2 linked regions of the Euzebya rosea genome follow. The protein of the gene in region 1 interacts with the protein of each later gene in a pairwise test. Links are inferred from orthologs where the notes say so. Each region holds a gene or a part of one and is shown on either strand. Other genes may lie near its edges. The genes, in order: CUC05_RS10585 and CUC05_RS13435.

Region 1 (15,400 bases):
ATGGCGGCCGAGCAGCCCGAGGAGATGACCCGCCGCGCCCGCGAGGCCATGGCCGCCCACTGCCGGGCGATGGTCGGCTTCCAGGACGCCGGCGCCGAGGTCTTCGACTACGGCAACAGCCTGCGCGCAGAGGCCAGGCTCGGCGGGTTCGACCGGGCCTTCGACTACCCCGGCTTCGTGCCCGCCTACGTCCGGCCGCTGTTCTGCGAGGGCAAGGGCCCGTTCCGCTGGGTGGCCCTGTCCGGCGACCCCGCCGACATCGCCGTCACCGACCAGGCCGTCCTCGACACCTTCCCCGACGACGAGCCCCTCCACCGCTGGATCAAGAAGGCCTCCGAGCAGGTGGCCTTCCAGGGCCTGCCCGCGAGGATCTGCTGGCTGGGCTACGGCGAGCGGGCCAAGCTCGGCAAGGTGTTCAACGACCTCGTCCGCGACGGCAAGGTGTCGGCGCCCATCGTCATCGGCCGTGACCACCTCGACTCGGGCTCCGTCGCCTCGCCCTACCGCGAGACCGAGGGCATGATCGACGGGTCCGACGCGATCGCCGACTGGCCGCTGCTCAACGCCCTGTCGACCACCGCCTCCGGCGCCACCTGGGTCAGCATCCACCACGGCGGCGGGGTCGGCATCGGCCGGTCCATCCACGCCGGCATGGTCTGCCTGGCCGACGGCACGGAGCTTGCCGAGCAGAAGCTGGAGCGGGTGCTGACCACCGACCCCGGCCTGGGAGTCATGCGCCACGCCGACGCCGGCTACGACATCGCCAAGGACGTCGCCCGCGAGCGCGGCGTGAAGATCCCCCTGCTGGAGGGCTGAGCCATGACCGCACGTACCGACGCCATCGAGATCGACGCCGAGACGATCGAGGCCTACCAGCGCGACGGCGTGGTCGTCGTCCGCGGGGCCTTCTCGCCAGAGGACGTCGAGCTGGCCCGCCGGGCCGTCGACGCCAACCTCGCCGACCTCTCGCCCAGGGCCAAGCGGGCTTCTGCCGACGACGACGGCGCGTTCATCGAGGACTTCTGCAACTGGCAGCGGATCCCCGAGATCGAACGGTTCGTCCGCGAGTCCCCGGCCGCCCGGATCGCCGCCCAGCTGATGGGCAGCCGGACGGTGCGGCTGTACCACGACCACATGCTGACCAAGGAGCCCGGCACCCGTCAGCGCACCCCGTGGCACCAGGACCAGCCCTACTACAACGTCGAGGGCACTCAGAACACCTCGATGTGGTTCCCCGTCGACCCCGTGGACCGCGAGTCGACGCTCGAGTTCGTGGCCGGCTCGCACTCCGGTGAGTGGTACATGCCCCGCACGTTCCAGGACGCGCAGGCCAAGTGGTTCCCCGAGGGGACGCTGTCGGACCTGCCAGACATCGAGGGCGACCCCGACCGCTGGCCCGTCGTCGGCTGGGCGCTCGAGCCCGGCGATGCGGTCTTCTTCAACATGCTCACGCTGCACGCGGCCGGCGGGTCGACCCGTCGTCGTCGGGTCATCTCCATCCGGATGCTGGGCGACGACATGGTGCACGCGCCGCGGCAGTGGACGACGTCCCCGCCGTTCGACGGGCTGGCAGACGAGCTGCCCGCCGGGGCGCCGATGGACCACCCGCTGTTCCCGGTCCTGTGGCCCGTGGGCGAGGCGGATGCCGTGGACGCATCGGGAGCCGCGGGCTGATGGCGGTTCGTCCGCTGGTCCACGTCGGCGATCCGGTCCTGCGCACGCCGACCACCCCGATCGCCGTGGAGGACCTGGGCTCGGCGGCGGTGCAGGGGCTGATCGACGACCTGATCGACACCATGCACGACGCCGGTGGGGCGGGGATCGCCGCCACCCAGATCGGTGCGTCGCTGCGGGTGGCGATCGCCGAGGTCGGTCCGCACACCCGGGAGCGGTACCCCTACAAGCCGCTGATCCCGCTGACGGTGCTGGTCAACCCGACCCTCGAACCCATCGAGGAGGAGGGGACCGAGCCGATCATCGAGGGCTGCCTGTCGGTGCCGGCCATCCGCGGCGAGCTGCCCCGGTGGACGGCGGTGCGGGTCCGCTGGCTGGACCGCGCCGGCGGCGAGCACGACGAGGTGGTCCGCGGGGTGACCGCCGGCACGTTCCAGCACGAGGTCGACCACCTGGACGGCATGGTCTTCCTCGACCGGGTCGCCGACCCGCGGACGTTCACGACGTGGGAGAACTACGACCGGTTCCACCGCGAGGCCTTCGAGGCACGCATCAGCGAGTACGTGGCACGGGTCGGCTCGTGACCGTCGACTGGTACGCCTGTGACCAAGCGCTGGTCGGGGCACCGTCCCACGGCGTCGTCGCCGACCGGGTGGTGCTGGGTGTCGCCGACGGGCGCCTGGCCACCGTCGAGGTCGACAGCGCGCGGTTCGACGAGGTGGCGGCGGCGGGGACCCACCTGCGGGGGCTGACCCTGCCGGGGTTGGTCAACGCCCACTCCCACGCCTTCCACCGGGCGCTGCGCGGTCGCACCCACGGGGTGGCGGGGGCCGGCGAGCCGGGATCGTTCTGGACGTGGCGCGAGGTCATGTACGGGGTCGCTGGCCGGCTGGATCCCGACCGCTACCACGCGCTGGCCCGAGGGGTGTTCGGCGAGATGGCGCTGGCCGGCATCACCGCCGTCGGCGAGTTCCACTACCTGCACCACGACGTCGACGGCCGCCCGTACGCCGACGCCAACGTGATGGGGGAGGCGATGCTGGCGGCCGCCGCCGAGGCCGGCATCCGCATCACCCTGCTGGACACCCTCTACCTGACCGCCGGCGTCGGCGACACGGTGGCGGCGCCGGGCCTTTCGTCGGTGCAGCAACGCTTCTCCGACGGGTCGGTGGAATCGTGGCTGTCCCGCCTAGCCGACCTCGCTGGGCGTGTCGGGGGAGCAGAGGGAGCTGTTGGAGCGGGGGCCCGCGTCGGGGCGGCGCTGCACTCGGTCCGTGCGGTACCGGCGTCGGTCCTTGGCGACGCCGTCGCAGGGGTGGCCGAGGTGCTGGGCGACGTGTCCGTCCTGCATGCCCATGTGTCGGAGCAGCCGGCGGAGGTGTCGGCCTGTGTCGAGGCGCTCGGGGTGTCGCCCGTGGTCCTGCTGGACCGGGCCGGAGCGCTGGCCCAGCGTTTTACCGCCGTGCACGGGGTGTGGCTGGACGAGGGCGACATCGGCCTGCTCGGCTCGACCGGTTCGACGGTGTGCGCCTGCCCCACGACCGAGCGGGACCTGGCCGACGGCGTCGTCCCGGCGGTGGCGTTGCGGGACGCCGGCGCGGACCTGGCGCTCGGGTCGGACCAGCACGTCGTGATCGACCTGCTGGAGGAGGCCCGGGCCGTCGAGGCCGACCTCCGGCTGGTCGCCCAGCAACGTGGCCTGCTGTCCCCGGCGTCGCTCGTCGCGGCGGCCACGGCCGGTGGGGCCCGGTCACTGGGGTGGGCCGACGCCGGTCGGATCGAGGAGGGGGCGCTGGCCGACCTGTGCGTCGTCGGCCTCGACTCGGTGCGCCTCGCAGGGGTGTCGGACCTGCTGGCCGGGGTCGTGCACGCCGGGACCGCGGCGGACGTCACCCACACCATCGTCGGCGGCCGCGTCGTTGTGGCCGGCGGGCAACACCTCGGCATGGACGTGGCCGAGGCCCTGCGATCCTCCATCTCCTCCCTTGCATCGGAGCGTCGACCGTGACCACCACTGCATTCACCGACATCGGCTGGCTGACCACCCACGACCCCGCCCACGACCTGCCCGTCGGCGTCGACGCCTCCACGTCGGGCGCGGGCCGGCACGGCGAGGAGGTCGGCCGCGGACTCGCCGACGCGTGGCTGGTCGTCGAGGGCGGGCGTGTCGCGGCCGTCGGGACCGGGGCGGCTCCGTCGGCGGACCAGCGGGTGTCGGTGGGTGGCCGGTCGGTCCTGCCGGGCTTCGTGGACAGCCACACCCACATGGTCTTCGCCGGGGACCGGTCGGCGGAGTTCACCGCACGCATGGCCGGTCAGCCCTACGCGGCAGGCGGCATCGCCACGACGATCGGGGCGACGAGGTCGGCGACGGACGAGGCGCTGCGGGCGGCCCTGTCGTCGCGGGTGGCCGAGGCCCGGGCGGCTGGTATCACCACGTTGGAGGTCAAGTCGGGCTACGCGGCGACGCCGGAGGGCGAGGCCCGCCTGCTGCGGCTGGCCCGCGAGGTCACGCCGCACACCACGTACCTGGGCGCCCATGTCGTGCCTCCGGAGCACGCCGACGACCCGGCGGGCTACGTGTCGCTGGTGACCGGAGAGATGCTGGAGGCGTGCGCGCCGCTGGCCGGGTCGGTGGACGTGTTCTGCGAGGAGGGGGCCTTCGACGCCGACCAGTCGCGGGAGGTGCTGCTCGCCGGGATGGCGGCGGGGCTTGCCGGCCGGGTGCACGCCAACCAGCTGGGGGAGGGGCCGGGGGTGCGGCTGGCCGTCGAGCTCGGCTGCGCGTCGGCCGACCACTGCACGTACCTGTCGGGTGAGGATGTCGAGGCGTTGGCGGGCTCCTCGACGGTGGCGACGTTGCTGCCGGCGACGGACTTCTCCACCCGGCAGTCCTATCCGGACGGACGCCGCCTGGTCGACGCCGGAGCCACCGTCGCGCTGGCCACCAACTGCAACCCGGGCTCGAGCTACACCACGTCGATGTCGTTCGTCATCGCGCTGGCCGTGCGGGACTGCCGCCTGACCCTGCCCGAGGCGGTCTGGTCCGCCACGGCCGGCGGCGCCCGGTCGTTGCGGGTGGACGACGTCGGCCACCTGCGGGTTGGGGCGAGGGCGGACATGGTCGTCCTGGACGCCCCGTCCCCCGACCACCTGGCCTACCGCCCCGGCGTCCCCCTCGTCGCCGCGACGGTCCTGGCCGGCGACATCGTGGCCGGCTCCCTCGGCTGACCCGGCTCCCTCGGCTGACCGGCCCGCCAGTCGGCGAGATCGGGGCCTGCGTCGTCCATGCGCGATGACCGGCACGATCCGGGCCGTCGGGTCGGCTCGGCCGTCCCGGTGGGTGGCGGCGCGATCGGGGCCTGACCCACGTATGGGTGGGTAGCGGCACGATCCTGGAAGAGGGGGAGGGGGTTGGACACAGGAAACGGCCCGGGCGGGGATGCCCGGGCCGTCCTCAGGACGAGACCTAGCGGATGTAGAAGGTCCGCAGGGTGTCGGCGAACTGCGGGTCGGCGAAGTTCGGCCAGTTGTCCTTGTCGAAGCCGGGAGCCTTCTCGAGCTGCTCCTTGCTGGCGTCGAGGATGAACGCGTGGTGCTCGGGGTCCACGGTGAGGGCCTCGAAGGGCACGGCGAACAGCTTGTCGCCCATACCGAGGAAGCCGCCGTAGGACACCACGGCGTAGGATACCGATCCGTCGGCGAGGTCGATCATCAGGTCCTTGACCTTGCCGAGGTCCTCGCCCTGGCGGTTGCGGATGTCGTTGCCATCGATGCTGGTGGCGCTCAGTACGGCTGGGGTGGTGTTCATGTGTTCCTCCGATGTGTCGGTGGGCGTTCGTGCGTCACCCATTGACCTCCCCGATAGGAGGTCTGCGAAACGAGCGCGCACCCTTTCACCGGGACACAGGTGACAGTCGCCGAGTCGGCCCGCGATGATGTGGTCGTGGACGATCCCGACGAGGGGCTGGACGCCGATGGCCTGGTGGTCACCGGGGCGAGGCTCGACCGCCGGACTCCCCGGACCTGACAACCTCCGGCCCAAGGGTGGATGTCACACCCTCGGGGTTGAATACGGGTATGACGGATCAGGTGGTGGAGGAGCGGGTGGAGGCGTTGGGCTGGTTGCAGCCCGATGACATCCACACCCCCGGTCCGCACCCGGCCGGACCGGACGCCACCCCGGTGGTTCGCCACGACGTGTCGACGGTCGGCAGGCTGGTGGCGCTGCTGGGCGAGGCCGACCGGATCATCGCGGAGGTCATCGGGCTGATCCGCCACCACCGCCACCACGCCCGCGACCGACAGGACACCGGCGGGCTTCGGCTGGACCGGTTCCTCGCCCTGGCCACCGGACGAACCGGCACCGATATCGGTCGGCTGATGCGCGCCGAACGCACCCTCACCCGGATGCCCGCCGTCGACGCGGCGTTCGCCGACGGCCGGCTGTCGTGGTCACAGGTCCACCAGATCGTCGGGGCCACCCGTGACCTGACCGCCGCCCAGACCACCGAGCTCGACGACGACCTCGCCGGCCCGCTGGCCACCACCGACCCCACCGCAGACCCCGACGCCATCGTGCGGACCGCCCGCGACTGGGCCACCCAGATCCTCCACTCAGTCGACGCCGAACGGTTCGACCCGGCCGACCGGGCGTTCCTCCGCGTCGAACCCGATCTCTTCGGTGGTGCCGCGTTCTCCGGCTACGACCGCATCGAGGCGGTCATGACCATCCTGGAGGCCGCCGAGGCCGCCGCCGACCGCCCCAGCCCACCGGGTGAGGTTCGCACCGACGCCGACGGCCAGGAGGTGCCCGCCGAGCTGCTGCCCGCCACCGCCCGACAGGCCCAGCTCGCCGAAGGCCTCCGACGCATCGCCGCAAGCTACCTCGCCGGCGCCACCCCCGGCACCACGACCGACACCACGACCGGCACCGACGCACTGCCGCCCCGGCCGGCGCGGCCATCGGTCAGCGTCGTCATCGACACCACCGACCCCCACGGGCCCATCGGGCGGCTGCTCGCTCGCTGGCACGGCGGCCCCATCCCCCTCACTCGGCTGACCACCGAACGGATGCTGTGCGACCCGGCCCTGTCCACCGTCATCGTCGACGACGGCAGGCCCGTGGCGATCAGCGACCACACCGGCCCCATCACCGCCCGCCACTACCGGACCCTGCGCGCCGTCGACCGGGGCTGCCGCATGCCCGGCTGCCACGCCCCGGCCCAGCACACCGACGCCCACCACATCATCCCCCGCGAACAGGGCGGCCCCACCAGCACCGACAACATGCTGCTGCTGTGCAGGTCCTGCCACACCACCCTCCACGACCACCACATCGGCCTGGAGATGCACCGACATACCAGGGCCGTCACCATCACCCTCCACGACGGCCGCACCTTCACCTCCACACCCACCTGATCGGGCCGCCACAGCCCGCCGGTCGCCCGCGTCCGGCAACCACCCGGGTCCGGAATGCTCATGGGACCACGGCGGTTCGTAAAGTACGAATCCAAACAAACGTGGAGTGGTGCTCGATGGACGTCGATGTCGTGGTGATCGGTGCTGGACAGGCTGGGCTGTCGGCTGCGTACTTCCTGTCCCAGCGGGGCTTCCGTCCCCACACCGACTTCGTTGTCCTCGATGGCAACGACGGGCCCGGCGGGGCATGGCGGCATCGGTGGCCGTCGCTGACCCTCGGCGGGGCCCACGGCATCCACCCGCTGCCCGGCCTCGGCCTGGACCCTGCGCCGACCGACTCGACCCGACCCTCCAGCGCGGTCGTGGCGGAGTACTTCTCCAGCTACGAGGACACCTTCGACCTCCCGATCATCCGGCCGGCCGCGGTGCACGCGGTCCGCGAGGCCGGGGACGGGCGCCTGCTGGTGGACAGCGACGAGGGAACCTGGCGCACCCGGACGCTGGTCAACGCCACCGGCACCTGGACCCGGCCGTTCTGGCCGCGGTATCCCGGCATGGCCGACTTCACGGGCCGCCAGCTGCACACGGCCGACTACCGGTCCGCCGAGGACTTCGCCGGACAGCACGTGGTCGTCGTCGGTGGGGGCCACTCGGCGGTGCAACACCTGCTCGAGATCGCCCGGGTCACCAGCACGACATGGGTCACTCGCCGCCCGCCGGCCTGGCGGTCAGGCCCCTTCGACCAGCAGGCCGGCCGAGACGCCGTGCAGCGTGTTGCGGACCGGGTCGCGGTCGGGGAACGGCCCGAGTCGGTGGTCAGCGTCACCGGTCTGGCAATGACGCCGTCCGTCGAGGCGGCACGCGCCAGCGGCGTGCTGGAGCGGCTGCCGATGTTCGACCGCGTGACCGCCGATGGGGTGGCGTGGGATGACGGCCGGACCGTCAGGGCCGACGTCATCCTGTGGGCCACCGGATTCCGCCACGCCCTCGATCACCTTGCCCCCATGCAGCTGCGGAACGCGCGGGGCGGCATCACGATGGACGGCACCATGGTGGCTGACGATCCGCGGATCCACCTGCTGGGCTACGGTCCGTCCGCCAGCACGATCGGCGCCACCCGCGCCGCCCGCACGGCGGTCCGGGACCTGCGCGAGTACCTCGGGCGGCCAGCCGCCCTCAGCTGAGCAGCAGCGTGTCCAGTCCACGGACCACCCCGATGACGCCGTCCACGCGACGGACGGCCAGAAGCGTGCCGGCGACATACGGTGCGGCGGAGCCGCCGGCGTCGTGACGGATGCTCAGCCGTTCGTCGGGCAGGGCGAAGACCACCTCCGTCGACACGGTGAAGCTTGGCAGCCGCAGCGAGTGCACCTGCGTACCGGCCACCGATGCGCCCCTCGCCTCCACCATCCCTCCGGTCCTCTCGACGGGCCGTGCGAGCTCGGCCGCCCTGACCGCCCCCAGCCGTTCGGCAAGCTCACGGGCGGTCCCGCTCGGCGAATCGGCCTTGGTCGCCGAGGCGTAGTCGATGACCTCGCGATGCGGCAGGTACGGAGCCACCAGCAGCGCTGCGGCCTGCATCATCGCCGCGGTCAGCGAGAAGTTGCCCGCGGCGATCACCCCGACCCCAGCCTCCCGTGCCATCCCGTCGGTGACCTCGAACTCCTCGCCGGTCAGCCCCGAGGTCCCCACGACCACGCCGACACCGGCTTCGACCGCGGTCCGGATGTTGTCGGCCACGACCTCGTGGGAGGTGTAGTCGACCAGCACGTCGACGTCGAGGGCGAGCGCCTCCTCCACCGACGCCACTGTCGGCACGCCCATCTCCTCCCCGCCCCAGGCCACTCCAAGGTCCCGGCCGGCCGCCGACCGGCTGGTCCCGGCGACCAGCACCATGTCGTCGGCGGCGACCACCCCCTCCGCAACCGCTCGGCCCGTCCACCCGGTCGCCCCTGCCACACACACCCGCAACGTCATGGCCGTGTTGTAGCGCCCGCGCCCGGGTCCGCGCCCGCCCCCGCTCCCGTTACCGACGACCAGTCGTGGTCCGGACCGACGTATCCCTCCCGAGGCGAGAGGAACTCCAGCCGATTGCCGAACGGGTCGTCGACGTAGAACCGCCGGAACCACGGGAACGCCTCGTCCCAGCGCGGCTCGATCCCGCGGTCCGACAGGTGAGCGGCCAGGCCGTCCAGGTCACCGACCAGGATCCCCGGGTGCGCTTTCCGTGCCGGGACGAAGGGGTCCTCGACCCCCATGTGGATCTCGACGCGTTCGGCCCTGACCCACAGGCCGCCCCGCGCGGACAGCACGGGCGGCTTGGCGACTTCCACCATCCCGAGCAGGTCGACCCAGAACGCCCGGGCCACGTCCTCCGCCCCCACCGGCATCGCCAGCTGCGTGTGGTGCAGGCCGAACCTCCACGGCGACGTCGCTCCCGGCGTGTCGTAGGCCTCCATGACGCTCCCCTCGCTTCTGACAGAACCCTTTCGGTCCGTCCGTACGGCAATCCTCGCACCGCCGTCGCGGTTCACCCCGACATCCGATTCGTCGCCCTGGACCGCACGAGAGGAACACCCGTCATGATCGTCTTCGGCTGGAGGACACGGTTCGCAATCCTGTGGGAAGGCATGTTCGCCTGCCCCTACGAACGCCAGCACCGCCTGGCCCGCCTCCGTGAGGCCCGCCGCTGGTTCACCCTCTTCTGGATCCCCGTCATCCCGCTCGCACGCCTCGGCCGCGCGGTGGAGTGCAGCGGCTGTGGCCTGTCGTTCAAGGAGCAGGTCCTGGCACCCGCCGCGCCGGCGCAGACCCTGCAGCTGGCCCCCACCGCTCCCATCGCACCGGCACCGAACGTGTATCCGCCCGTCCCCACCCCCGGCATACCCGTCTCCTGACGGCCAGCCCGTACCATCCCTCGGGTGAACGGCGGACCGGCCCGGATGGTGGGCACACTCCTCGCCGCTGCGGTCCTGGCCACGGCGTGCGGTGGCGGCAGCGATCCCGCCGACACGTCAGCGGCTGACACTGCAGCTGACACGGCAGCCGAGTCGGGCGCTGGCACGGCGAGCGACAGCCCGTTCGTCCTCACCGACCAGACCAACGAGCTGTACGAGGGCTTCATCGACTGCGAGCCGCTGCCCGACGGGATCGACGAGACCCCACCCGCTGACATGGTGCTGCCCGACGGCATGGTCATCACCGAGCTGTCGGAGGTCGGTCCGCTGGTCAGCGCCACCGGCTTCATCGACGCCACCCCGATCGACCTCCGCGACGCGTTCGTGCAACGTGACGACGTCGAGGTCGTGCACCTCGAGGACGAGGGGTTCGAGGCCGAGATCCTGATCGACGGCGGCAGCTCGCGCACCTACATCAAGGCGTCGATCCGATGCCGGACGGGCAGCGTGGTGCAGGTCCTGCTCGGCCCCGACGACGAGGCCCAGGCCCTGCCGGTCCCCGGCCAGGCCGCCGGCGGCACGGCCCCCGACGCGCCGGTCGCTCCCGCCGACTGATCCCGGCGAGCGTCGCCCGTCGAGCACCCTCGCCCCTTCGTATCCTCCACCGATGCGCATCGCAGCCGCCCAGGCCCGCCCCGCGTGGGGAGACTCCGCCCGCACGACCACCATCGTCACCGACTGGATCCAGCGGGCGGCCACCACCGACGTCGACCTGGTGGCGTTCGGCGAGACGTTCCTGTCCGGCTACCCGTTCTGGGTCAGCCCCGACCGACGGTGGCCGCTTCGACGACCCCGACCAGGCGGCCGCCTACGCCTACTACCTGGACGCGGCCGTCGAGCTCGACGGGCCCGAGGTCGACGCCATCGCAGAGTGCGTGGCCGACACGGGCGTGTTCACCTACCTGGGCATCACCGAACGTGGCGGCGGGTCCGGGCGCGGCACCGTCTGGTGCACCCTGCTTGCCATCTCCCCGCATGCCGGTGTCGTCAGCGCCCACCGCAAGCTGCGTCCCACGTTCGAGGAACGGCTGGTCTGGGGCGCCGGCGACGGCCACGGCCTGCGGGTCCACGACACGGGCCACGGCATCCGGGTGGGCGGGCTGAACTGCTGGGAGAACTGGATGCCGCAGGCCCGCCATGCGCTGTACGCCTCGGGGGAGGACCTGCACGTCTCGGTGTGGCCCGGCGGCGACCACAACACCCACGACATCCCGCGGTTCATCGCCAAGGAGGGGAGGGTCGTGTCACTGGCCGCGTCGGCGGTGCTCGACCTCGACGACGTCCCCGAGGACTTCCCGCTGCTCGACCGGCTGGAGCCCGACGACGTCGCCTTCAACGGGGGCAGCGCCATCGCTGGTCCCGACGGTCGCTGGCTGGCCGAGCCGCTCGTCGGCCGCGAGGGTTTCGTCGTGGCCGACATCGACCCCGCGACCATCCGTGCGGCGCGACACACCTTCGACGCCACCGGCCACTACAGCCGGCCCGACGTGTTCTCCGTCACCGTCGACCGTCGCCGGCAGACGGCAGCAACGTTCCTCGACGACCCTCGCCGCTGACGCGCCCTCGCCGCTGACGCGCCCTCGCCGCTGACGCGCCCTCGCCGCTGACGCGCCCTCGCCGCTGACGCGCCCTCGCCGCTGACGCGCCCTCGCCGCTGACGCGCCCTCGCCGCTGACGCGCCCTCGCCGCTGACGCGCCCTCGCCGCTGACGCGCCCTCGCCGCTGACGCGCCCTCGCCGCTGACGCGCCCTCGCCGCTGACGCGCCCTCGCCGCTGACGCGCCCTCGCCGCTGACGCGCCCTCGCCGCTGACGCGCCCTCGCCGCTGACGCGCCCTCGTCGCTGACGCGCCCTCGTCGCTGACGCGCCCTCGTCGCTGACGCGCCCTCGTCGCTGACGCGCCCTCGCCGCTGACGCGCCCTCGCCGCTGACGCGCCCTCGCCGCTGAGGCACGCCCGCCGTTGAGACCGAGGGGCGGAGACCCGAGAACGGCGAACGGGCCGACCGTCGCCGGCCGGCCCGTGTGATCGCGGGGAGGAGAGCCCGCGCTCACTCCGCCGGGGTGAACCCCAGCTCGTCCAGGTGGGCCTGCAGCAGCGCCTCGTGGCGTGCCGCGCCCAGGACGTCGCGAGCCTCGTGGCCGATGTGCTCCGACGCCGGCAGCATCGCGCCGAGCAGCGGGGACTGGCCGCCCTCGGCCGGCGTGAAGTGGTGGCAGGTCGTCGCGCACAGGTCGAAGTCGGCGACGGCGATCATGCCCTTGCCGCGGTCGGTGACGTTGTTCGACGCCGTGCCGTCGATGCAGGCCGCGCTGTCGCACCCATCGGAGAACGCCGCGACCGGGGTGCCGTCCGGCGTCACGACGACGTCGATGAAGTCCACGAGGTACAGGCAGCGCGAGTTGCAGGAGGTGCCGCGCTGGATCGGGTCGTCGCCGGTGGTGTTGACGATGTCGAACGTGGGGGTCTGACCGGGGATCGCCGTGTCGGTGACCGCGATGTAGGCGCCCCAGGAGACGTCCCTGGCGGCGACGTTGGTCTGGTAGCCATTCGGCAGGTCACGGGTGCCGGCGAAGGCGATGGCGACGCGACCGGCGTCACCGGCGACCAGCGCGGGCAGCTCGGCGTGGACGCCGGTGGAGGTGACGCGGACCGGCTCGCTGAACGTCTCGGCCCGGTCGGTGGAGGAGGCGTACCAGAGGTGGTTGGACGTGTCGATCCAGGTGACGTGCAGCACACCGTCGGCGTCCAGGTCGATCGCCGGGTCGGAGAACGGGATGTCCATGTCGGTGATCTCGCGCTCGGTCCAGGTCAGGCCCGAGTCGGAGGAGACGTAGATGCTCGCCTGGTTGCCACCGTTGGGGGAGGGCAAGTAGATCGTGCCGTCCGGGCCGGCGGCGAGGTGGCCGGTCTGCGTGCCGGCGCCGGTCAGCGACGGGTTGGGGTACGCCGGGTACCCCGCACCCCAGGTCAGGCCGCCGTCGAGGGACCGCGCGCACATCTCGGCGTAGACGGAGTTGACGCACTGGATCAGCACGTTGGGGTAGTCGCCCAGCATCACGGTGCCGGGGGTGGGCGGTGCGGCCACCATCGTCTGGTGGTCCCAGGCGCCCGAGGGGCCACAGCCGACCGGCGGGGTCGTCCAGGTCTCGCCGCCGTCGTCGGAGAAGCTCAGGATCGAGCAGAGCAGGATCGGGCTCATGTGGAAGCTGAAGATCCGGCCGGTCGAGGGATCGACGTAGGCGTACGGGTCGTTGGTCTCCGGCGGGTTGGAGTACCCGGCGATCGTCGGCTGCACGTCGGTCCAGCTGGACGTGAACGCCGCGTCCAGCGACTCGGCCTTCGCCACACCGGCGCGCCACCCGACGGCCACACCACGACCGGGGGTCGTCGCCATGTACAGGCCACCCTCCGGCGTCACGCCCATCGTCGGTTCGAAGTTGTTGTGACCGATCTGGGTCCAGCGGCCATCGACGTCGCAGACGCTCGACGCACCGGCCGCCGGGTCGTAGGTCTCGCAGGTCGGGTCCGCCGGGTCGGCACTGACCGACTGGGCGGCGACCAGCAGCGACAGCAGCAGGCCGAGGACGAGCAGGGCGGACACGGACGCGCGAGTGGTGTTCATCTGCCCGGGGGTTCGCCGTCGACCCCCGCGATTCCTCCTCCGATCGCCCGATTGCGTCGGTGTTGCAGGGACGCTGCACGGCCGAACCGGGACGAGGGGAAGGAGATGCGCCTGCCTACGGTCCTGCCAGAACGGGTCGCGATCCACAGGACCGCCCACACCCGCCAGCCACCCGCCAGCCACCCGCCAGCCCCTCAGCCACAGGAGAACGCCATGGCCACCGTCGCCCCCGCCTTCGAGACCGCTCCGTCCACCATCGTCCCCCGCCGCGTCACCTCCACGATCTGGTTGGCGGTCGGCGTCGCCGTCCTCGGCACCGCCGGCACCATCGCCGGCCCGCCGTTCATCACCGACCCGGGCGTGTTCGCCGATGGCCCGGAGGCCGTCTTCGCCGAGCTGACCGGCGGGCACATCCCCTCCCAGGTCGGCGCAGCACTGCTGTACGCGACGGCGGTGTGCCTGCTCCTGCTCCGCCCACGCCTCGTGGAGATGCTGCGCCGGGCTGCACCCGCCGCCGAGGAGCTGGTCGACCGGATCGGCACCACCCTGGACGTGGCCGTGGCCACCGTCACGATCGGGGCGGTGTTCAAGTCCATCCTGACCAGCGGCCTGCCCGGCGCGGTCGACGCCGACTTCTACACCCAGGTCGACGTGGCCGTCCTCTTCACCGTCTCCGGGCAGCTGCAGTACGGCGTGTTCGTCCCGCTCGTCGCCACGATGGCGCTGACCGCGGTCCTGGTGTTCCGCCACGGAGGGCTGCCCCGCTGGGTCGGTGCCCTCTCGGCCCTCCTCGCCTTCGCGGTCTGTGCCGTGACCATGGCGCTCAACCTGCCGTGGTCGGCCGGGCTGGTCACCCCCGTCTGGATGATCGCGATGGCTTTCACCGCATGGCGTGGCGGCCGTCAGGAGCTCGTCGTCCCCGACGCCCGCTGACCGAGTCCGACCGCGAGGCCCGACCCCCGGGTCAGCCAGTCCCCAGCAGGAGCTGCGCGGCGGCCAGGCCCGACAGCGCCGCACCCTCGACCTTCGGTCCCCCGAACGCGTCGCCAGCCACCACGAGGCCGCCGGCCGAGCCCATGTTCGCGCCCTCGACGATGCGGACGGCTCGGTCGGCGTGCGGCGTGGTCGGGGTTGCGTAGCGCCACCGCTTCAGCTGGCTGGCCACGACCGCACCGGCCAGCCACGGTCGGACCATCGCGCGCAGCTCCTCCTCCACGGCGACATCGTCGTCGCCCCAGCGCTCGGCGCTGGCCGGACCGGTCAGGTGGAGGGTGATCGTCGGCCGCCGTGACACCCCCTTGCTGACGTTGTCGGCCAGGTGGTTGGCCGGCCCCTCCGCGAACTGCACCGCGCCCGTCCCGGGCAGTCCCGACGGGCCGTCGAGCACCGCCATCAGGCACAGGCACGGGTCGTAGGACAGCCCGGCAACGTCGTCGGGCAGCGGCGCGTCAAGCAGCGCGGCGACCTGCGGAACGGGCGGCGTCAGCAGCACCCCGTCGGCCGCACACACGGTGCCGTCCACGGCGACCACACCCCAACCCCCGTGGCTCCACGGGCCGCCCTCGTGCACCCGTCCGACCCGGACGCCGGTGCGCACGTCCAGTCCCCGAGCCAGATGACGCGCGATCCGGTTCATCCCGTCCGGCGCGCAGTACCGCGGATGGCCGTCGCCCCCCTCCTCCACCGTGGTGGGATCGTCGGTGATCGACCGTGCCGTCGCCGCTC
Region 2 (15,320 bases), on another replicon or contig:
CGCGGACTCGTCCGTGACACTCACGGCGGTGCTGCGTTCGGCGTCGGATCGCCCGTCCACAGCCGACCGGGTCGGCCGGGGTGCGCGGTGTCACACCCACGAGTCAGACTCTGGAGTCCATCAGCCCACCCGTCCTCGATCCGGAGGAAGGCCACCCCGTGGCGCACGTCTCGCTCTACCGCAAGTACCGACCGGCCACCTTCGCCGAGGTGGTCGGCCAGGACCACGTCACGACCACGCTGGCCCGTGCCGTCGACTCGGGTTCGTGGCACCACGCCTACCTGTTCACCGGCCCGCGGGGGACCGGCAAGACCTCCAGCGCACGCATCTTCGCGATGGCCCTGAACGCCACCGAGGGTCCGACCTCCAGCCCCGATCAGGACGACCCGATCGTCCGCTCGATCCGCAACGGCACCGCCCCGGACGTCATCGAGATCGACGCGGCCAGCAACAACAAGGTCGAGGACGTCCGTGACCTCGTCGACCGGGTGGCCTTCACCCCCGCCATCGCGCGGCAGAAGGTCTACATCGTCGACGAGTGCCACATGCTCACCACGCAGGCATGGAACGCGTTCCTCAAGACCATCGAGGAACCGCCCGGGCACGTCGTCTTCGTGTTCGCCACGACCGAACCCCACAAGGTGCTGCCGACGGTGCTGTCGCGCACCCAGCGGTTCGACTTCCGGCGCGTGCCCGCGAAGGTGCTGGCCGACCACTGCCGCCGCCTTGGGGACCTCGAGGGCTTCACGTTCGCCGACGACGCCCTGGCCGCGATCGTCCGGGCCGGCGACGGCAGCGTCCGTGACACGCTCTCGGTGCTCGACCAGGTCGTGGCCTTCACCGGCAAGGACATCACCGCCGAGGGCGTCGCCGATGTGCTCGGCTCGGTTCCGGCCACGCTCCTGGACGCGCTCGCCGGCCACCTCGCCGACAGCGACGTCGCCGGGGTCCTGCGCGTCGTGGACCGTGTGGCCGACGGCGGCACCGACCTGCGGCAGTTCGCCACCGACGCCGTCGAGCACCTGCGGTCGCTCGTCCTGCTGCGCGCCGCCCCCGACGCCGGGCTGATCGAGGCGACGCCCGACCGGGTGGCGGAGCTGAAGGCCCAGGCCGACCGCACGGGGGTGGCCGACCTGCTGCGTGCCGTCGAGCTGCTCAACGACGCCCAGCCCAGGATGCGTCGGGGCAACACCCGCCTCCCGCTGGAGATCGCCCTCGCGAAGGCCGCGTTGCCCGAAGCGGGCAGCGACGTGCAGTCCCTTGCTGCCCGGCTGGAGCGACTCGAGGCCTCGGTGGCCAACGGCGCCGGGCCGGCGGCGACCCCGGCCATGGCCGTCCCGCCGGCGGCCTCGGCCCCGGCAGCCGCGCCAGCGACGCCCGTGGCCCAGCCTGCTCCGGTTCCAGCCGAGCCGGACGCCCCCACCGCGCCGGCACGAGCAGAACACACCGCCGAGCCGGCCGAGCCCTCGCCCGCCCAACCCGAACCGGCCGCGCCCACACGCCCGCCCGAACGCGCAGCGGAGCCCACCACCGACGCAGCCGCCGCGGCGGACCCGCAGCCGCAGGCCGCCGCGGCCGACCGGGCGCGGGCCGGCGGCGCCGAGGACCTGCAGGCCATCGTCAACGCCTGGCCGGCGATCATGGACATGCTCGGGGGCACCAGCCGCCGGCTGGCCGCGATCTTCGGCGAGGGCACCCCGATCGCCATCGCCGAGGGTGCGCTGATCCTGCGGTTCGCGTTCGACTTCCACGCCCAGCAGGCCGGGGACGGCGACAGCGCCCGGACCGTTGCCGACATCGTCGAACGAGTCGTGGGCACGCGGTACCGGATACGCGCGACCGTCGGGGCCGTGGAGGAGGATCCACCGTCCCCTCACGTGAAGGTTGATGACGAGGCGTCGGCAGTCATCAACCACGAGGCAGCGGAAGCTGCCGGCGAGGTCACCGACGAGGCAGCCGCACACGACGCGGCCATCCGAACCCTGACCGCGGTCCTCGGGGCCGAGGTCACGAGCGACACCCAGGGGTAGGCCAGTAGGCTCACCCACGAACGCGAGACCCAGGAGAACACGATGGGCAACCAGCAGGCCATGATGCGCCAGGCGCAGGCCATGATGAAGAAGATGCAGAAGGCGCAGGAAGCGCTGGCGGCCGAGACCGTCACCGGATCCGCCGGCGGCGGGATGGTCGAGGCGAAGGTCAACGGGGCCGGCGAGTTCCTGTCGATCACCATCGACCCCGAAGCCGTCGACCCGGCGGACGTGGAGATGCTGCAGGACATCATCGTCGCGGCCTGCAACGACGCCGTGCGCGCCTCCAAGGAGCTGGAGGGCGAGATGATGGGCGGGATCGCTGGTGGCCTCGGGCTGCCGCCCGGCCTGATCTAGGTGTACGAAGGTCCCGTCCAGACCCTGATCGACGAGCTCGGTCGGCTGCCCGGAATCGGGCCCAAGAGCGCCCAGCGGCTGGCGTTCCACCTGCTCGGCACCGACCGGGCGGACGCCGAACGCCTCGCGCAGGCCATCACGTCCGCGGCACGCGACGTGCACTTCTGCCAGCGCTGCTTCAACGTGGCCGAGGCCGAGGAGTGCCGGATCTGTCGCGACCCCAAGCGTGACCAGTCGGTCCTGTGCGTCGTCGCCGAGCCGAAGGACGTCCAGGCGATCGAGAAGACGGGTGAGTTCCGCGGGCGCTATCACGTCCTCGGCGGCATGATCGTGCCGATCGACGGGATCACCCCGGACAAGCTCCACATCGCCGAGCTGCTGCGTCGCATGGGGACCGAGGACATCGCCGAGGTCGTCCTGGCGCTGAACCCGACCGTCGACGGCGAGACCACGGCGAGCTACCTCACCAAGCAGCTCAGGGCGCTGGAGGTCTCCATCACGCGGATCGCCAGCGGCCTGCCCGTCGGCGGCGACCTGGAGTACGCCGACCAGGTGACACTGGGACGGGCGTTCGCCGGCCGCACGGCGATGTAACGTCTCGCGCGATGAGCGATGCGCATCCGGACCACGTGGTGGTCAACCGCGATCACTGGGACACCAACGCCCACGAATGGGTGGCGTCCGGTGCGCACAACTGGGCCCTGGACACGCCGGAGTGGGGTATCTGGGGCATCGGCAACGCCGAGCTGCCGTTGCTGCCCGAGGAACTGTCGGGCCTGGACGCCATCGAGCTGGGCTGCGGGACCGCCTACGGCAGCGCGTGGATGGCCCGACGTGGGGCGCGGCGTGTCGTCGGGGTCGATGCCTCGGCCGAGCAGCTGACCACCGCCACACGCCTGGCCGACCAGCACGGCGTCGACCTCGAGCTGATCCACGGTGACGCCCAGGCCGTCCCCCTGCCCGACGGGAGCGTCGACTTCGCGCTGTCGGAGTACGGCGCCTCCATCTGGTGCGACCCCTACCGCTGGGTCCCCGAGGCGTGGCGGCTGCTCCGTCCCGGCGGACGCCTGGTGTTCCTCGGCACACATCCCCTCGCCCACGTCACCGCGCCGCTGGACGGGGCGGTCCCGATCGACACCACGCTGCACCGTGGCTGGTTCGACCTGTACCGCCTCGACTGGACCGACGCGGTCGACGACCCCGGCGGCATCGAGTTCTGCCTTCCGACCTCGGGATGGATGGCGCTGTTCCACGAGGTCGGCTTCGTCGTGGAGGACTACCGCGAGCCGCGCTGCTCGGTGACGGGCGAGGAGGTGCGGTTCGCGGTCACGCCGACCTGGGCCAACCGATGGCCCAGCGAGCAGGCCTGGTGGCTGCGCAAGGCCTAGGCGTTTGCGGGCGACGGGGGGTCGGGTACGTCACGGGGAGAACCACGTTCACCCCCTCCGCCCCTCCCAGCCCGCCCCTCCCAGCCCGAGGTGACCCCTTTGCGCACGCCATCCCCGCTGCCGTTCCCCCGCTTCTTCTCCGGCCCCCTCAGCCTCCTCCTCGTCCTCGTGCTCGGCCTGTCCTTGGTCGCCTGCAACGACGACGACACGTTGACCGAGGCGGAGGAACAAGCCGTCCTGGAGAACGACCCCATCGAGTCCTTCGGCGACGACGTGGACGAGTCGGAGAACCAGCCCGACGAGCAGTCCGGTGAGCAGCAGCCGGCGGTCGCCAACGGTGAGGGATTCGTCGCCGGCAGCTTCGCCGACGTCCCCGTGCCCCCGAGCGCCGAACCGGTCGGTGGCCCGCAGGACGTGGACGGCGTGCAGACCCAGAACTTCGTCGTCACCTCCGCGTCGCCCGAGACGATCATGTCCTTCTACGCCGAGGAGCTCCCGGCGCGCGGTTGGGTCGAACGTGACCGCCAGGAGGTCGGCGAGGCCCTGCGCAGCATGTGGGACATGGACGACGTCTCGCTGCTCGTCGTCGCCACCGACCGCGGAGACGAGCTGGAGGAGGTCGACCTGTCGCTGCAGCTGTCGACCGACCGGACCTGACCCGCACCGCTCGCCCGGGGACACGTGCACCGGGCGGCGGTCAGCGATCGGGCAGCAGGAGGGCGGCGTCGCCGAACTCGTGCCAGTCGTAGCCGACATCCAGCGCCTGCCGGTAGGCCGCGTCCAGCACCCGCGGGCCGGCAACCGCCTCGAGCAGCTGAAGGTGCGAGGCGTCCGCCTCGTGCCAGCCGCTGATGATCCCGTCCACGACACGGACCCCACGCGACGGGGTGATCACGAGGTCGGTCCAGCCACGGACGGCCCGGACGGTCCCACCGGCGTCCGCCGCCGTCTCCAGCGCCCGGGTGACGGTCGTGCCGACCGCGATGACGCGGCCGCCGCTGGCCCTCGTGTGGTTGACCAGGGCCGCGGTTCGTTCGCCAACCCGCACCTGCTCGGCCCCCGGCGCCTCCCCGGCCTCCTGTGAGCTGACGCCGGCGTGCAGCTGGAGGGGGGCCAGCACGATGCCCCGGCTGACCAGGTCGGCCACGAGCGACAACGAGAACGGCCGGGCGGCCGACGGCATCTCGGCGCTGCCGGGGTGGCGGGCGAACACGGTCTGGTAGTCCTCCAGCGGCCAGGCCGGCGCGTCGCCGTAGGTGATGGGGCGCCCGTGCTGGGCCAGGTGGGCCGTGACCCGACCGCCGGGGACGTCGACGTCCGCCGACCACAGCCGCACGCCCGCCCCCTCGGGACCCGCAGCCACGGGCGTGCCGAGGGTCAGGGTGCCGTTGCCGGCCAGCTGGACGACGTCGCCCGACGCGGCGTCGAGGATGGGTCCGCTGCCGTCGGGCCGCCGCAGCTCCACCACCCAGCCGCCGTGGTCGGTGCGGGTCGAGAAGTGCACCACCGCGTGTCGGGTGATGGGCCGACCGTCGGCGTTGCCCGACAACCGTCCCGCCAGCGCCGACGGACGGGTCGTGGACGTGTTGACGACCAGCAGGTCACCGGGCTCGAGGAACCGGCCGAGCTCGTGGAACCTCGCGTGCGTGATCGTCCCACCGTCGGCGACCAGCAGCCGGACGCCGTCCCGCGCCACCCCCCGGCGTTCGGGTGGGGCGGTCGGGATTCGTTCGGCGGGGACGTCGAAGGCCAGCCGCGGTTCCAGCGTGCTCACGCGCCCACCTCCGCGGTCGCCAGCAGCTCCTCCGCGCGGTGGCGCCCGCTCGGCGGCATGTCGTCCAGCAGCCGCAGGATGGCCGGGGGCACCGTCGATGGGTCGGGGCGATCGCTGATGTCCTCGCCGGGGAACGCCGCCTGGTGCATGTCGGTGCGCATGTCGCCGGGGTCGAACGCGTGGACACGCAGGGTCGGTTCCTCCTCTGCGAGGACCGCCGACAAGTGGTCGAGCGCAGCCTTGGAGCTGCCGTAGGGGCCCCATCCCGGCCAGTGGTCGACCGCGGCGTCGGAGCTGATGTTGATCACGGTGCCCCGTGCCCGTCGCAGCGCCGGCAGCAGCGTCGCGACGAGGGCGATCGGGGCCACGACGTTGGTCCGGTACAGCTGCTCGAGCCGTTCGGGGGCGATGTCGAGCACCGACGGCAGGGGAGAGGGGCCGAGGTCACTTGCGTTGTTGACCAGCAGGTCCAGGCGTCCGGTCTCGCCGACGACGTCGGCCAGCCGGTCGCGATGGACGGGGTCGGTGACGTCGCCGGGCACGGTCGTCACGGCGGTCCGGTCGCGGAGCCGGGCCCCTGCGACGGCCAGCGCCGTGTGCCCGCGGGCGGTGAGGACGAGGTGCCAGGGATCGGGCTGGTCGGCGAGCCGGTCGGCCAGGGCCAGACCGAGCCCCCTGGACGCGCCGGTGACGAGGGCGATGCGCATCGGGTGTGTTCCTTCGTGTCGAGTGGGTTGCAGGATGTCGACACGAACGGTAGAAGTTGAAGTCAACTTCAAGGCAAGGGCTTTCTGGAGGTTTCCTTGGGCAGGGTCGCGAAGCTGACGGTCAGCGAGGTCGCCGAGCGCAGCGGGTACGCCGCGTCGGCCCTGCGGTACTACGAACGCGAGGGGCTGATCTCCGCGCACCGGACCGACGGGGGACAGCGCCGCTACGACCGCGACGTGCTCAGGCGCCTGGCCTTCGTCGCGGCGGCGCAGCACGTCGGCCTGAGCCTGCACGAGATCCGGGAGGCCCTCGCGCTCCTGCCGTCGGAACGCACGCCGACCAAGGCCGACTGGGCTCGCATCTCGAGGAGCTGGCGCAGCCGCCTGGACGACGAGATCGCCGCCCTCGAACGACTGCGGGACGGCCTCACCGGCTGCATCGGCTGTGGCTGCCTGTCGCTGAGGTCCTGCACGATCTTCAACCCCGACGACCAGCTCGCGGACCGGGGGACGGGGGCGGTCAAGCTGCCCGAACCGCTCCACCCGCACGAGTGACGCGGACCCGGTCCGGTGGGACGAATCGGAGTTCCGGCGGAACGCGGCTAGCCTGTCGCCCATGACCGGCGCGCCCATCATCGTGCAGAAATACGGCGGAACCTCGGTGGCCGACACCGACCGCATCACCCGTGTGGCCGATCGGATCGCACGAACGAAGCGCGCCGGCAACAACGTCGTCGTCGCCGTGTCCGCCATGGGCAAGACGACCGACCAGCTGATCCGGCAGGCGGAGGAGATCTCCCCGCACCCACCCGGACGCGAGATGGACATGCTGCTGACCGCCGGTGAGCGCATCTCCATGGCGCTGCTGGCGATGGCGATCCAGGAGGAGGGGCTGAGCGCCCGGTCCTTCACCGGATCGCAGGCCGGCATCATCACCGACGACGTGCACGGCAAGGCCAAGATCCTCGACATCACGCCGGGCCGGATCACCGACGCGCTGGCCGAGGGCCACGTCGTCATCGTGGCCGGCTTCCAGGGCGTGTCCCGGACGACCAAGGACGTGACCACGCTCGGTCGTGGCGGCACCGACACCACCGCGGTGGCGCTGGCGGCCGCGCTCGGCGCGAAGGTCTGCGAGATCTACACCGACGTCGACGGCGTCTACACCGCCGACCCCCGGATCGTGCCGACGGCGCGCAAGGTCGAGCACATCTCCGCGGAGGAGATGCTGGAGCTCGCCGCCCACGGCGCCGGCGTCCTGCACACGCGGTCGGTGGAGTTCGGCCGCAACCACGGCGTGGACATCCACGTCCGCTCGAGCTTCAGCCACCACCAGGGAACGTGGGTGCACGCCCACGCGGAAGGAAACCCCATGGAAGAGGCCATCATCTCCGGCGTCGCCCACGACCGGTCGGAGGGCAAGCTGACCGTGCGCGGCGTGCCGGACAAGCCCGGCGTGGCCGCCCGGGTGTTCCAGTCGCTCGCCGACGCCAACGTGAACGTCGACATGATCGTGCAGAACGTCTCGGCGACCGGGACGACCGACATGACGTTCACCATCCCCCTGACGGACTCCAGGGTGGCGCGTGAGGCGCTGGAGCCGCTGCTGACCGAGGTCGGCGCCCAGGGCCTGGAGGTCGACGAGAAGATCGGCAAGGTGTCCCTGGTCGGGGCGGGCATGAAGACCAACCCCGGCGTCGCCGCGCGCATGTTCACCGCGCTGTCGGAAGCCGGCGTGAACATCGACATGATCTCCACCTCCACCATCCGCATCTCCGTGGTGGTCGACGAGTCCGACGTCGAGACCGCCGTGAACGCCATTCACTCCGAGTTCGGGCTGGACGGCGCCGAAGTCGTCAGCGTCGAAGGGAGCTAGGTCATGGGTCGCAGAGTCGCCATCGCTGGAGCTACGGGAGCGGTCGGTCAGGACCTCCGTCGCCTCCTGGACCGCCGGGACTTCCCGCTGGAGGACCTCGTCCTGCTGGCCTCCGAGCGGTCCGCCGGCACGGTCATCCGCTGGCGGGACCGCGAGATCACGGTCAAGAACCTTGCCGACGCCGATGCCTTCGACGGCGTCGACCTCGCGCTGTTCTCCGCCGGTGGAGGGCGGTCGCTGGAGCACGCGCCCCGCGCGGTCGAGGCCGGCGCCATCGTCGTGGACAACTCCTCGGCGTTCCGCATGGACCCCGACGTGCCGCTGGTCGTCACCGAGGTCAACGGGGACGAGCTGTCGGTGCGGCCGACCAAGGGCATCGTCGCCAACCCCAACTGCACGACCATGGCGGCGATGCTGCCGCTGAAGGCCCTGCACGATGCGTTCGGCCTGGTGTCGATGGTGGCCACGAGCTACCAGGCGGCCGGTGGGGCCGGACAGAGCGGCATCGACGAGCTGCAGGCCCAGGTGCCGGTGCTGGCCGAGCACTTCGACCTGCTGCGCACCGACGGCGCTGCCGCGGCGAAGCTGGTCGAGCCGAACGTGTTCGCCGCCCCGCTTGCCTTCAACGTCGTCCCGGTGCTGGGCACGGTGCAGGACAACGGCTACACCGACGAGGAGCTCAAGCTGCTCAACGAGTCGAGGAAGATCCTCGGCCTTCCCGACCTGGAGGTCGCGCCGACCTGCGTGCGGGTGCCGGTCGTGGCGGGCCACTCCCTGCAGATCCGTGCGACGTTCGGCCAGTCCGTCACCCGCGAGGCCGCGCTGAAGGCCCTCGACGGATTCCCGGGCCTGGTCGTCGCCGACATGCCCACGCCGCTGGAGTACGCCGGTCGGGACGAGGTCGCCGTCGGCCGCGTCCGTGCGGACCTGCACGACAGCCACTCCCTCAACTTCTGGTGTGTCGGCGACAACCTCCTGAAGGGCGCCGCCCTCAACACCGTCCAGATCGGCGAGGAGCTCGTCGCCCGCGGGCACGTGTAGCGCGGAGCGTGTGTAGCGCGGAGCGTGTGTAGCGCGGAGCGCGTCCAGGACGTAGTCCGTCCAGCGCGGAGCGCGTGCAGCGCGGAGCGCGTGTAGCGCGTCCCACGACACGGCCGGCCCGCCGACGGGACCGGCCGTTCGTGTTGTCGGGCCGAGCCCCGGCGTGTGCCTTGCCCGCCCCGGGGGTCGGGGGAAACCACACGGGGTGCGGGTTCGTGTGGAATGCACGCCCCGCGGGGGTGGGGGCCGCACACGTGGCCCGAGGGTGGGTGGCATGGCCACCTGGTGGGGGAGGGGAAGGCACACGCCCGGCCGCCGGGCCGGCCGCCGTCCGGGTCGGTTTCCGCTCGCCGCGCCGGTCCCGTCGGACCGCTTGATCAGGGGGCGAAGAGGTGTTCGCGGTCGCCGTCGCGGTCGATGGAGGCCAGCAGGTCGCCGTATCGGGTGGTGCGGATCTGCGTCAGCGCCGGGCCGCGGTACTGCGCCAGCTCGGCGGCCCTCGCCATGGCGGCCTCTCGGGGGCCGTCCTCGCCCTCGGCCACGGCGTCGACGGCGCCGGCAGCCAGCGCACCCTCGCCCCCGACCCGCTCGCCGAGCACCATCATCCGGTGCTGCGCCGGCTGGGGGATCCGCGACGACACCAGGCTGTCCATGACCGTGGTGAACGGCATCTGCAGCTCCACCTCCGGCAGCCGGAACCAGCCACGGTCGGACCGCATGATGCGCAGGTCCATGCAGAGGGCCAGCATCGCGCCGCCGGCGATGGTGTGGCCGTTCATCGCCGCGATCGTGGGGACGTCGACCCGCAGCAACCGCCCGAACAGCTGGTGCACGTCCCGGATGAAGTCGGGGAACGCCTCGCCGAGGCCGCCGATGAACGGCAGGTCGAGTCCCTGGTTGAACGTCTTGCCCTCGCCCGTGACGACCAGCGCAGTCGGGCCCTCGGACGCCGCGACGGTGGCCAGCGCGTCGTTCCACGCGGCGACGGTCGTGTCGTTGATGACCTGCGACGCCTCGTCCAGCGTCAGCAGGTGGATGCCGTCGACAACCTCGAGCTTCATGTCGTGGGGTCCTTTCGGTAGGTGGTGACGTGTCGCGTGGACAGGTCATCGAAGGGTTCGCCGGCCCAGCCGCCCGACCGCCTGACACGGGACAGGCCAGCCAGCCGCGCCATCAGGTCGACCTCGCTGGGCCAGGCGTAGCGCATGTTGAGGGGCAGCGTACGGACACCGGTGTCGTCGGGGACAACCCGCACCGACCGGACCGTCTGCGTCACCGGGTCGTGGTCGCCGTCCGCGAATCGCCATGGCTGAGGGACCGCGGCCTCCACGACCAGGCGCCCACCGTCGGCGAGCCCCCGCGCGGCGGCGCCGACACACGCCACCTGCCGGTCCTGGTCGGGCAACGCGAACAACGTGTTGAATGCGATGAGGACGAGGTCGAACGGCCCCTCGACGGGCGGGTCGACCATGTCGCCCAGCACCCCCCTGACCGCGTCGCCGCCCGCCTTGGCCGCCAGTCCGGCGAGCATGCGCGCCGAGCTGTCCACACCCGTGACATGCAGTCCCGTCGCGGCCAGCGGGATGGCGAGGCGGCCGGTGCCCACCCCCAGCTCCAGCACCCCGGCCCCGTCTGCGAGGTCCGTGCTCAGTGCCGCGACGGCGTGCTCGGCGTCGGTGTCGAGATCGGCGAAGACGGCGTCGTAGACGTCGGCCCACGCGTCGCCGAACTCCGCCGCCGGCCACACGACGGTGTCAGACCCCGAGCAGGACGGGGGCGACGTCGGTCCGCTCGCCGGGGGCCAGGTCCGGCACGACGAGCCCGACCGGCCCAGACCGCTCGCCCGGGGCAACCCGGACGACCATCGGCGAGCTCGGCCAGCGGACCTCGAACCCACCGTCCTCCCGGTCGTCCACCGTGGCCCCGAGGGCAGCCCACAGCGGCCGGACGGCGGCGGGGTCGGTGTGGGTCATCCGCAGCGCCAGCAGGTGCGGGGCGGCGGGATCGGGTGGCTGCGGTGCGGGCCTGCCGCTGCGCTCGGCGAAGTCGGCGTCGGTGCCGGAGGCCCAGGCGATCTGCACGATCATCCCGCCGACGACGGACGGGCGGACGAACGCCTCGTGCCAGTGGGGGTAGGACTCGTTGCGGTCCACGGTCTGGATGCCCTCCGCCTCGAGCTCGTCGATCGCCTGGGCCAACGACGTGCCCACCTTGATGGTGACGTGGTGGACGCGACCGGGGCCGAACCGTTCCAGGTAGCCGTCGATGAAGGACGGCTCGCCCGAGGTCCGGCCGATCAGCTCCAGCTTGGCGCCGTTGCCCAGGCGGACCTGCTCGCTGCGGAACGCGGGGGCCACACCCCCGCCGACGGGCACGGCCCCGCGGTCGAGCCAGTGGGACACGGCGGCATCCACGTCCTCCACGGCGATGGCAACGTGATCGAGTACGGCTTGGGTCAGCGGCATGTGGCGAGGGTAGGTGACCGCGGTCATGTCCTGCCAAACGGTCGGCTGGGTGCGGCCCCCACGGGTGTGGTTGGGTATGCGGTCATGAGCGATGCACACGGAGTCCCGCTGGATGTCGACGCCCTCGAGGGCTGGCTGGCCGGCCGGGCGGAGGTGACCCCTCCGCTGACCGCGACGCAGATCTCCGGTGGCCGCTCGAACCTGACCTACCGCGTGGCGGACGCCGGGGGCCGCACGTTCGTGGTCCGCCGGCCGCCGCTGGGAGACCTCCTGCCAGGCGCCCACGACATGTCACGTGAGGCCCGGGTCATGAGCGCGCTGGCCGACAGCGACGTCCCCGTCCCCGAGGTCATCGGATTCGAGGGCGACGAGTCGATCATCGGCGGCACGTTCTACGTCATGCGCCACGTCGACGGGCTGATCCTGCGGACCACCGAGGACGGGGCGTCCATCGACGAGGCGGCCCGTGCGACGGCGACCCGCTCCCTGGCCGGCACCATGGCCGCGCTGCACCGGATCGACCCCTACGAGCTGGGGCTGGTCAAGCCGGGGAAGGGCGACAGCTACCTGGCCCGCCAGCTGCACGTGTGGAAGCGGCAGATGGACGCCCAGAAGGGCCGTGAGCTGCCGGTGGCCGACGCGGTTCACGACCGGTTGACCGCGGCGATCCCCGAGCAGCGGGCCACCGCGATCGTCCACGGCGACTACCGGCTGGACAACGTCATCATCCACCCCGACGGCACCGTCGCCGCCGTGCTCGACTGGGAGCTGTGGACCGCCGGTGACCCCCTCGCCGACCTCGCCATCACGCTCGTCTACTGGGGCGACGACAGCGTGCCCGACGCGTTGATCGGCCGTCCCACCGGCCACCCCGGGTACGGCACCGGTGAGGACTTCGTCCGGGCCTACGTCGACGCCGGCGGGCTGGACGTCCCCGACGGGGTCCTGCCCTACTACATGGCGTTCGCCACCTGGCGCCTGGCTGCGATCCTCGAGGGCGTCTACCAGCGCAACCGGGCGGGTGCCTACGGCGACGCCGACGACGGCTGGCGCCTGTTCGAGGAGAAGGTGACCGACCTGTTCGACATGGCCGCGGGGTACGCCGACGAGGCCGGGATCTGACCCGTCCCACGACCGTCGGCTTCGCTAGGATCCGGCGGAATGGAGGCTGTGACGCCCTTCGACGCCGCGTTCGTCGAGCTGACGCGCGCGTGGAAGGTGCGGGACGACCTCCGCCAGCAGGGCAACACCGACGACGCCGCAATCCGCGCGGCCTGGCTGGAGCTCGACCGGGCCCGCCAGTGGATCCGAAAGGTCACTGATCCGCCCATGTGGCGCTACGAACACGCCGTGGACCCGCGATCCTGGCTGCCGCCGTCGGCCGCCGACCGGGTGGCCACCATCTCCGCCGAGGCCCACCGGTTGGACGTCGACGGCATCGCTCGTCGACTGGACGCCCTGGTCCAGCGCGACCGGGACATCCACGACCGCGAGGCCGTCAACCTCGACCCGGCCGCCAACACCATGAACCCGGTGGCCGAGGCGATGATGGCCCGGGGGCTCGGCAGCCGTCCGTCCCTCGGCTACCCCGGGGCGAAGTACGAGACCGGGCTGGAGGCCATCGAGGAGATCGAGGTCCTCGCGACCAACCTCGTGCGCGAGGTCTTCGGCGCCACCTTCGCCGAGGTGCGGGTGCCCTCCGGCGCGATCGCCAACCTCTACGCCTTCATGGCCACGGCGTCGCCGGGCGATGCGGTGATCGTCCCGCCGCCCAGCGTCGGTGGTCACGTCACCCACCACGAGGCGGGTGCGGCCGGGCTCTACGGGCTGGAGGTCCACCACGCGCCGGTCGACCCGGACACCAACAGCATCGACGTCGACGGGCTGCGGACGCTCGCCCACCGCGTCCGACCGGCGCTGATCACCATCGGCGGCAGCCTCAACCTCGCCCACCATCCCGTGGAGGGGATCCGGCGCGTTGCCGACGAGGTGGACGCCAGGGTGCTGTTCGACGCGGCCCACCTGTGCGGCCTGATCGCCGGGCGGGCCTGGCCGAACCCGCTCCTCCACGGCGCGCACCTGATGACGATGAGCACCTACAAGAGCCTCGCCGGTCCGCCGGGTGGGGTGGTCGTCACCGACGACGCGACGCTGGCCGAGCGGATCGAGGCGATCGCCCACCCCGGCCTGACCGCCAACTTCGACGCGGGCAAGACCGCAGCGCTTGCCGTCACGATGCTGGACTGGCTCGTGCACGGCCGGCAGTACGCCGCCGACATGGTCACCGCCGCCGCCGACCTGGCCCGGGGCCTGGAGGCGCAGGACCTTCCAGTCCATCGTCCGGCGGGGCAGCCGACGCAGGTCAGCCACCAGCTGGCGCTCGATGCCCGCGAGCTCGGCGGTGGGACGGCCGCGGCCCACCACCTGCGACGCGCGAACCTGCTGACCAGCGCGATCGGCCTGCCGATCCCCACGATCGAGGGGGACGCCAACGGCCTGCGGATGGGGACCCCGGAGATCGTGCGGTGGGGGATCAGCGGTGCCGCGATCCCCCAGCTCGCGGCCTTCATCGGCCAGGCCTGGCGCGACGACGACCCCAGTCGACTGGCGCCGAAGGTCGCGCGATTCCGCTCGGAGTTCCGTCGTATCCGCTACATCCGTGACCGCTAGGGCGTCCGGCTGACACCGTCGGACCACCCGCAGCCCGGCACGGACCCCGGTACACCCCGTATCGTGCGGGGCAATGAAGCTCGGCATCCTCTCCAGGTCCCCCAACGCCTACTCCACGCAGCGGCTGAAGATCGCTGCGCTCGAGCGCGGTCACGAGGCGAAGGTCCTCAACACCGTCCGCTTCGGCATCGACCTGACCGGGGGTGAACCGGACCTGCAGTTCCGCGGCCGGCACCTGTCGGACTACGACGCCATCCTCCCGAGGATCGGCGCGTCCATCACGTTCTTCGGCCTCGCGGTGGTGCGGCAGTTCGAGCAGATGGACGTCTACACGCCCAACACCGCGGCGGGTATCGCCAACTCGCGCGACAAGCTGCGCTCGATCCAGATCCTGTCGCGACACTCCATCGGCATCCCGCGGACGATGTTCGTCCGTGACCGCAAGGACGTCCCGTCGGCCATCAAGGCCGTCGGTGGCGCGCCCGTCGTCATCAAGCTGCTCGAGGGCACCCAGGGCATCGGCGTCATCCTCGCGCCCGACAACAAGGTGGCCGAAGCGGTCGTGGAGACGCTGCAGTCCACCAAGCAGAACGTGCTGATCCAGCAGTTCATCTCCGAGTCCCGCGGCAAGGACGTCCGCGCGCTGGTCGTGGGCGACCGGGTCGTGGCCGCCATGCGCCGCGTGGCGCAGGGCGACGAGTTCCGCTCCAACGTGCACCGCGGCGGCCGCACCGAGCTGGTCGACCTCGACGAGGAGTACGAGCGAGTGGCCGTCCAGGCCGCGCAGATCATGGGCCTGCGGGTCGCCGGCGTGGACATGCTGGAGTCCGACCACGGCCCGCTCGTGATGGAGGTCAACTCCTCACCCGGGCTGGAGGGCATCGAGGGGGCGACGGGCCTCGACATCGCCGGGGCGATCGTGGACTACATCGCCAGCCAGGTCGACTTCCCCGAGCTCGACGTCCGCCAGCGGCTGACGGTGTCCACCGGCTACGGGGTGGCCGAGCTGGTC

What was found.
Region 2: the proteins of CUC05_RS10585 (region 1) and CUC05_RS13435 interact in binary tests that used the Escherichia coli proteins (3 or more experiments, as listed by UniProt). The link is inferred for Euzebya rosea from one-to-one orthologs.

Annotation. Positions count from the first base shown.
Region 1 is NZ_PGDQ01000006.1:332,126-347,525, forward strand. What follows is about bases 471-3,465. They hold CUC05_RS10585 (peptide deformylase), read left to right. Parts: upstream 471-1,673; coding sequence 1,674-2,258; downstream 2,259-3,465. Other genes in these bases: hutU (urocanate hydratase), read left to right, coding at 471-816; CUC05_RS10580 (phytanoyl-CoA dioxygenase family protein), read left to right, coding at 820-1,674; CUC05_RS10590 (formimidoylglutamate deiminase), read left to right, coding at 2,255-3,465. In the rest of the region: more of hutU, read left to right, coding at 1-470; more of CUC05_RS10590, read left to right, coding at 3,466-3,682; hutI (imidazolonepropionase), read left to right, coding at 3,679-4,905; CUC05_RS10600 (PRC-barrel domain-containing protein), read right to left, coding at 5,144-5,485; CUC05_RS10605 (HNH endonuclease signature motif containing protein), read left to right, coding at 5,755-7,095; CUC05_RS10610 (FAD-dependent oxidoreductase), read left to right, coding at 7,212-8,279; dapB (4-hydroxy-tetrahydrodipicolinate reductase), read right to left, coding at 8,272-9,072; CUC05_RS10620 (VOC family protein), read right to left, coding at 9,069-9,554; CUC05_RS10625 (hypothetical protein), read left to right, coding at 9,678-9,992; CUC05_RS25595 (hypothetical protein), read left to right, coding at 10,017-10,607; CUC05_RS25600 (nitrilase-related carbon-nitrogen hydrolase), read left to right, coding at 10,916-11,608; CUC05_RS10640 (sialidase family protein), read right to left, coding at 12,101-13,675; CUC05_RS10645 (hypothetical protein), read left to right, coding at 13,889-14,608; CUC05_RS10650 (NAD(P)/FAD-dependent oxidoreductase), read right to left, coding at 14,640-15,400. UniProt on the Escherichia coli protein: Removes the formyl group from the N-terminal Met of newly synthesized proteins. Requires at least a dipeptide for an efficient rate of reaction. N-terminal L-methionine is a prerequisite for activity but the enzyme has broad specificity at other positions.
Region 2 is NZ_PGDQ01000009.1:34,727-50,046, forward strand. What follows is about bases 7,240-10,154. They hold CUC05_RS13435 (aspartate-semialdehyde dehydrogenase), read left to right. Parts: upstream 7,240-8,135; coding sequence 8,136-9,173; downstream 9,174-10,154. Other genes in these bases: CUC05_RS13430 (aspartate kinase), read left to right, coding at 7,240-8,132; CUC05_RS13440 (enoyl-CoA hydratase/isomerase family protein), read right to left, coding at 9,551-10,154. In the rest of the region: dnaX (DNA polymerase III subunit gamma/tau), read left to right, coding at 159-2,030; CUC05_RS13395 (YbaB/EbfC family nucleoid-associated protein), read left to right, coding at 2,073-2,387; recombination mediator RecR, read left to right, coding at 2,388-2,981; CUC05_RS13405 (class I SAM-dependent methyltransferase), read left to right, coding at 2,993-3,775; CUC05_RS13410 (hypothetical protein), read left to right, coding at 3,875-4,432; CUC05_RS13415 (S-adenosylmethionine:tRNA ribosyltransferase-isomerase), read right to left, coding at 4,473-5,549; CUC05_RS13420 (SDR family NAD(P)-dependent oxidoreductase), read right to left, coding at 5,546-6,256; redox-sensitive transcriptional activator SoxR, read left to right, coding at 6,353-6,811; more of CUC05_RS13430, read left to right, coding at 6,873-7,239; more of CUC05_RS13440, read right to left, coding at 10,155-10,234; CUC05_RS13445 (class I SAM-dependent DNA methyltransferase), read right to left, coding at 10,231-10,920; CUC05_RS13450 (VOC family protein), read right to left, coding at 10,928-11,638; CUC05_RS13455 (phosphotransferase family protein), read left to right, coding at 11,723-12,760; CUC05_RS13460 (serine hydroxymethyltransferase), read left to right, coding at 12,800-14,308; CUC05_RS13465 (RimK family alpha-L-glutamate ligase), read left to right, coding at 14,382-15,320.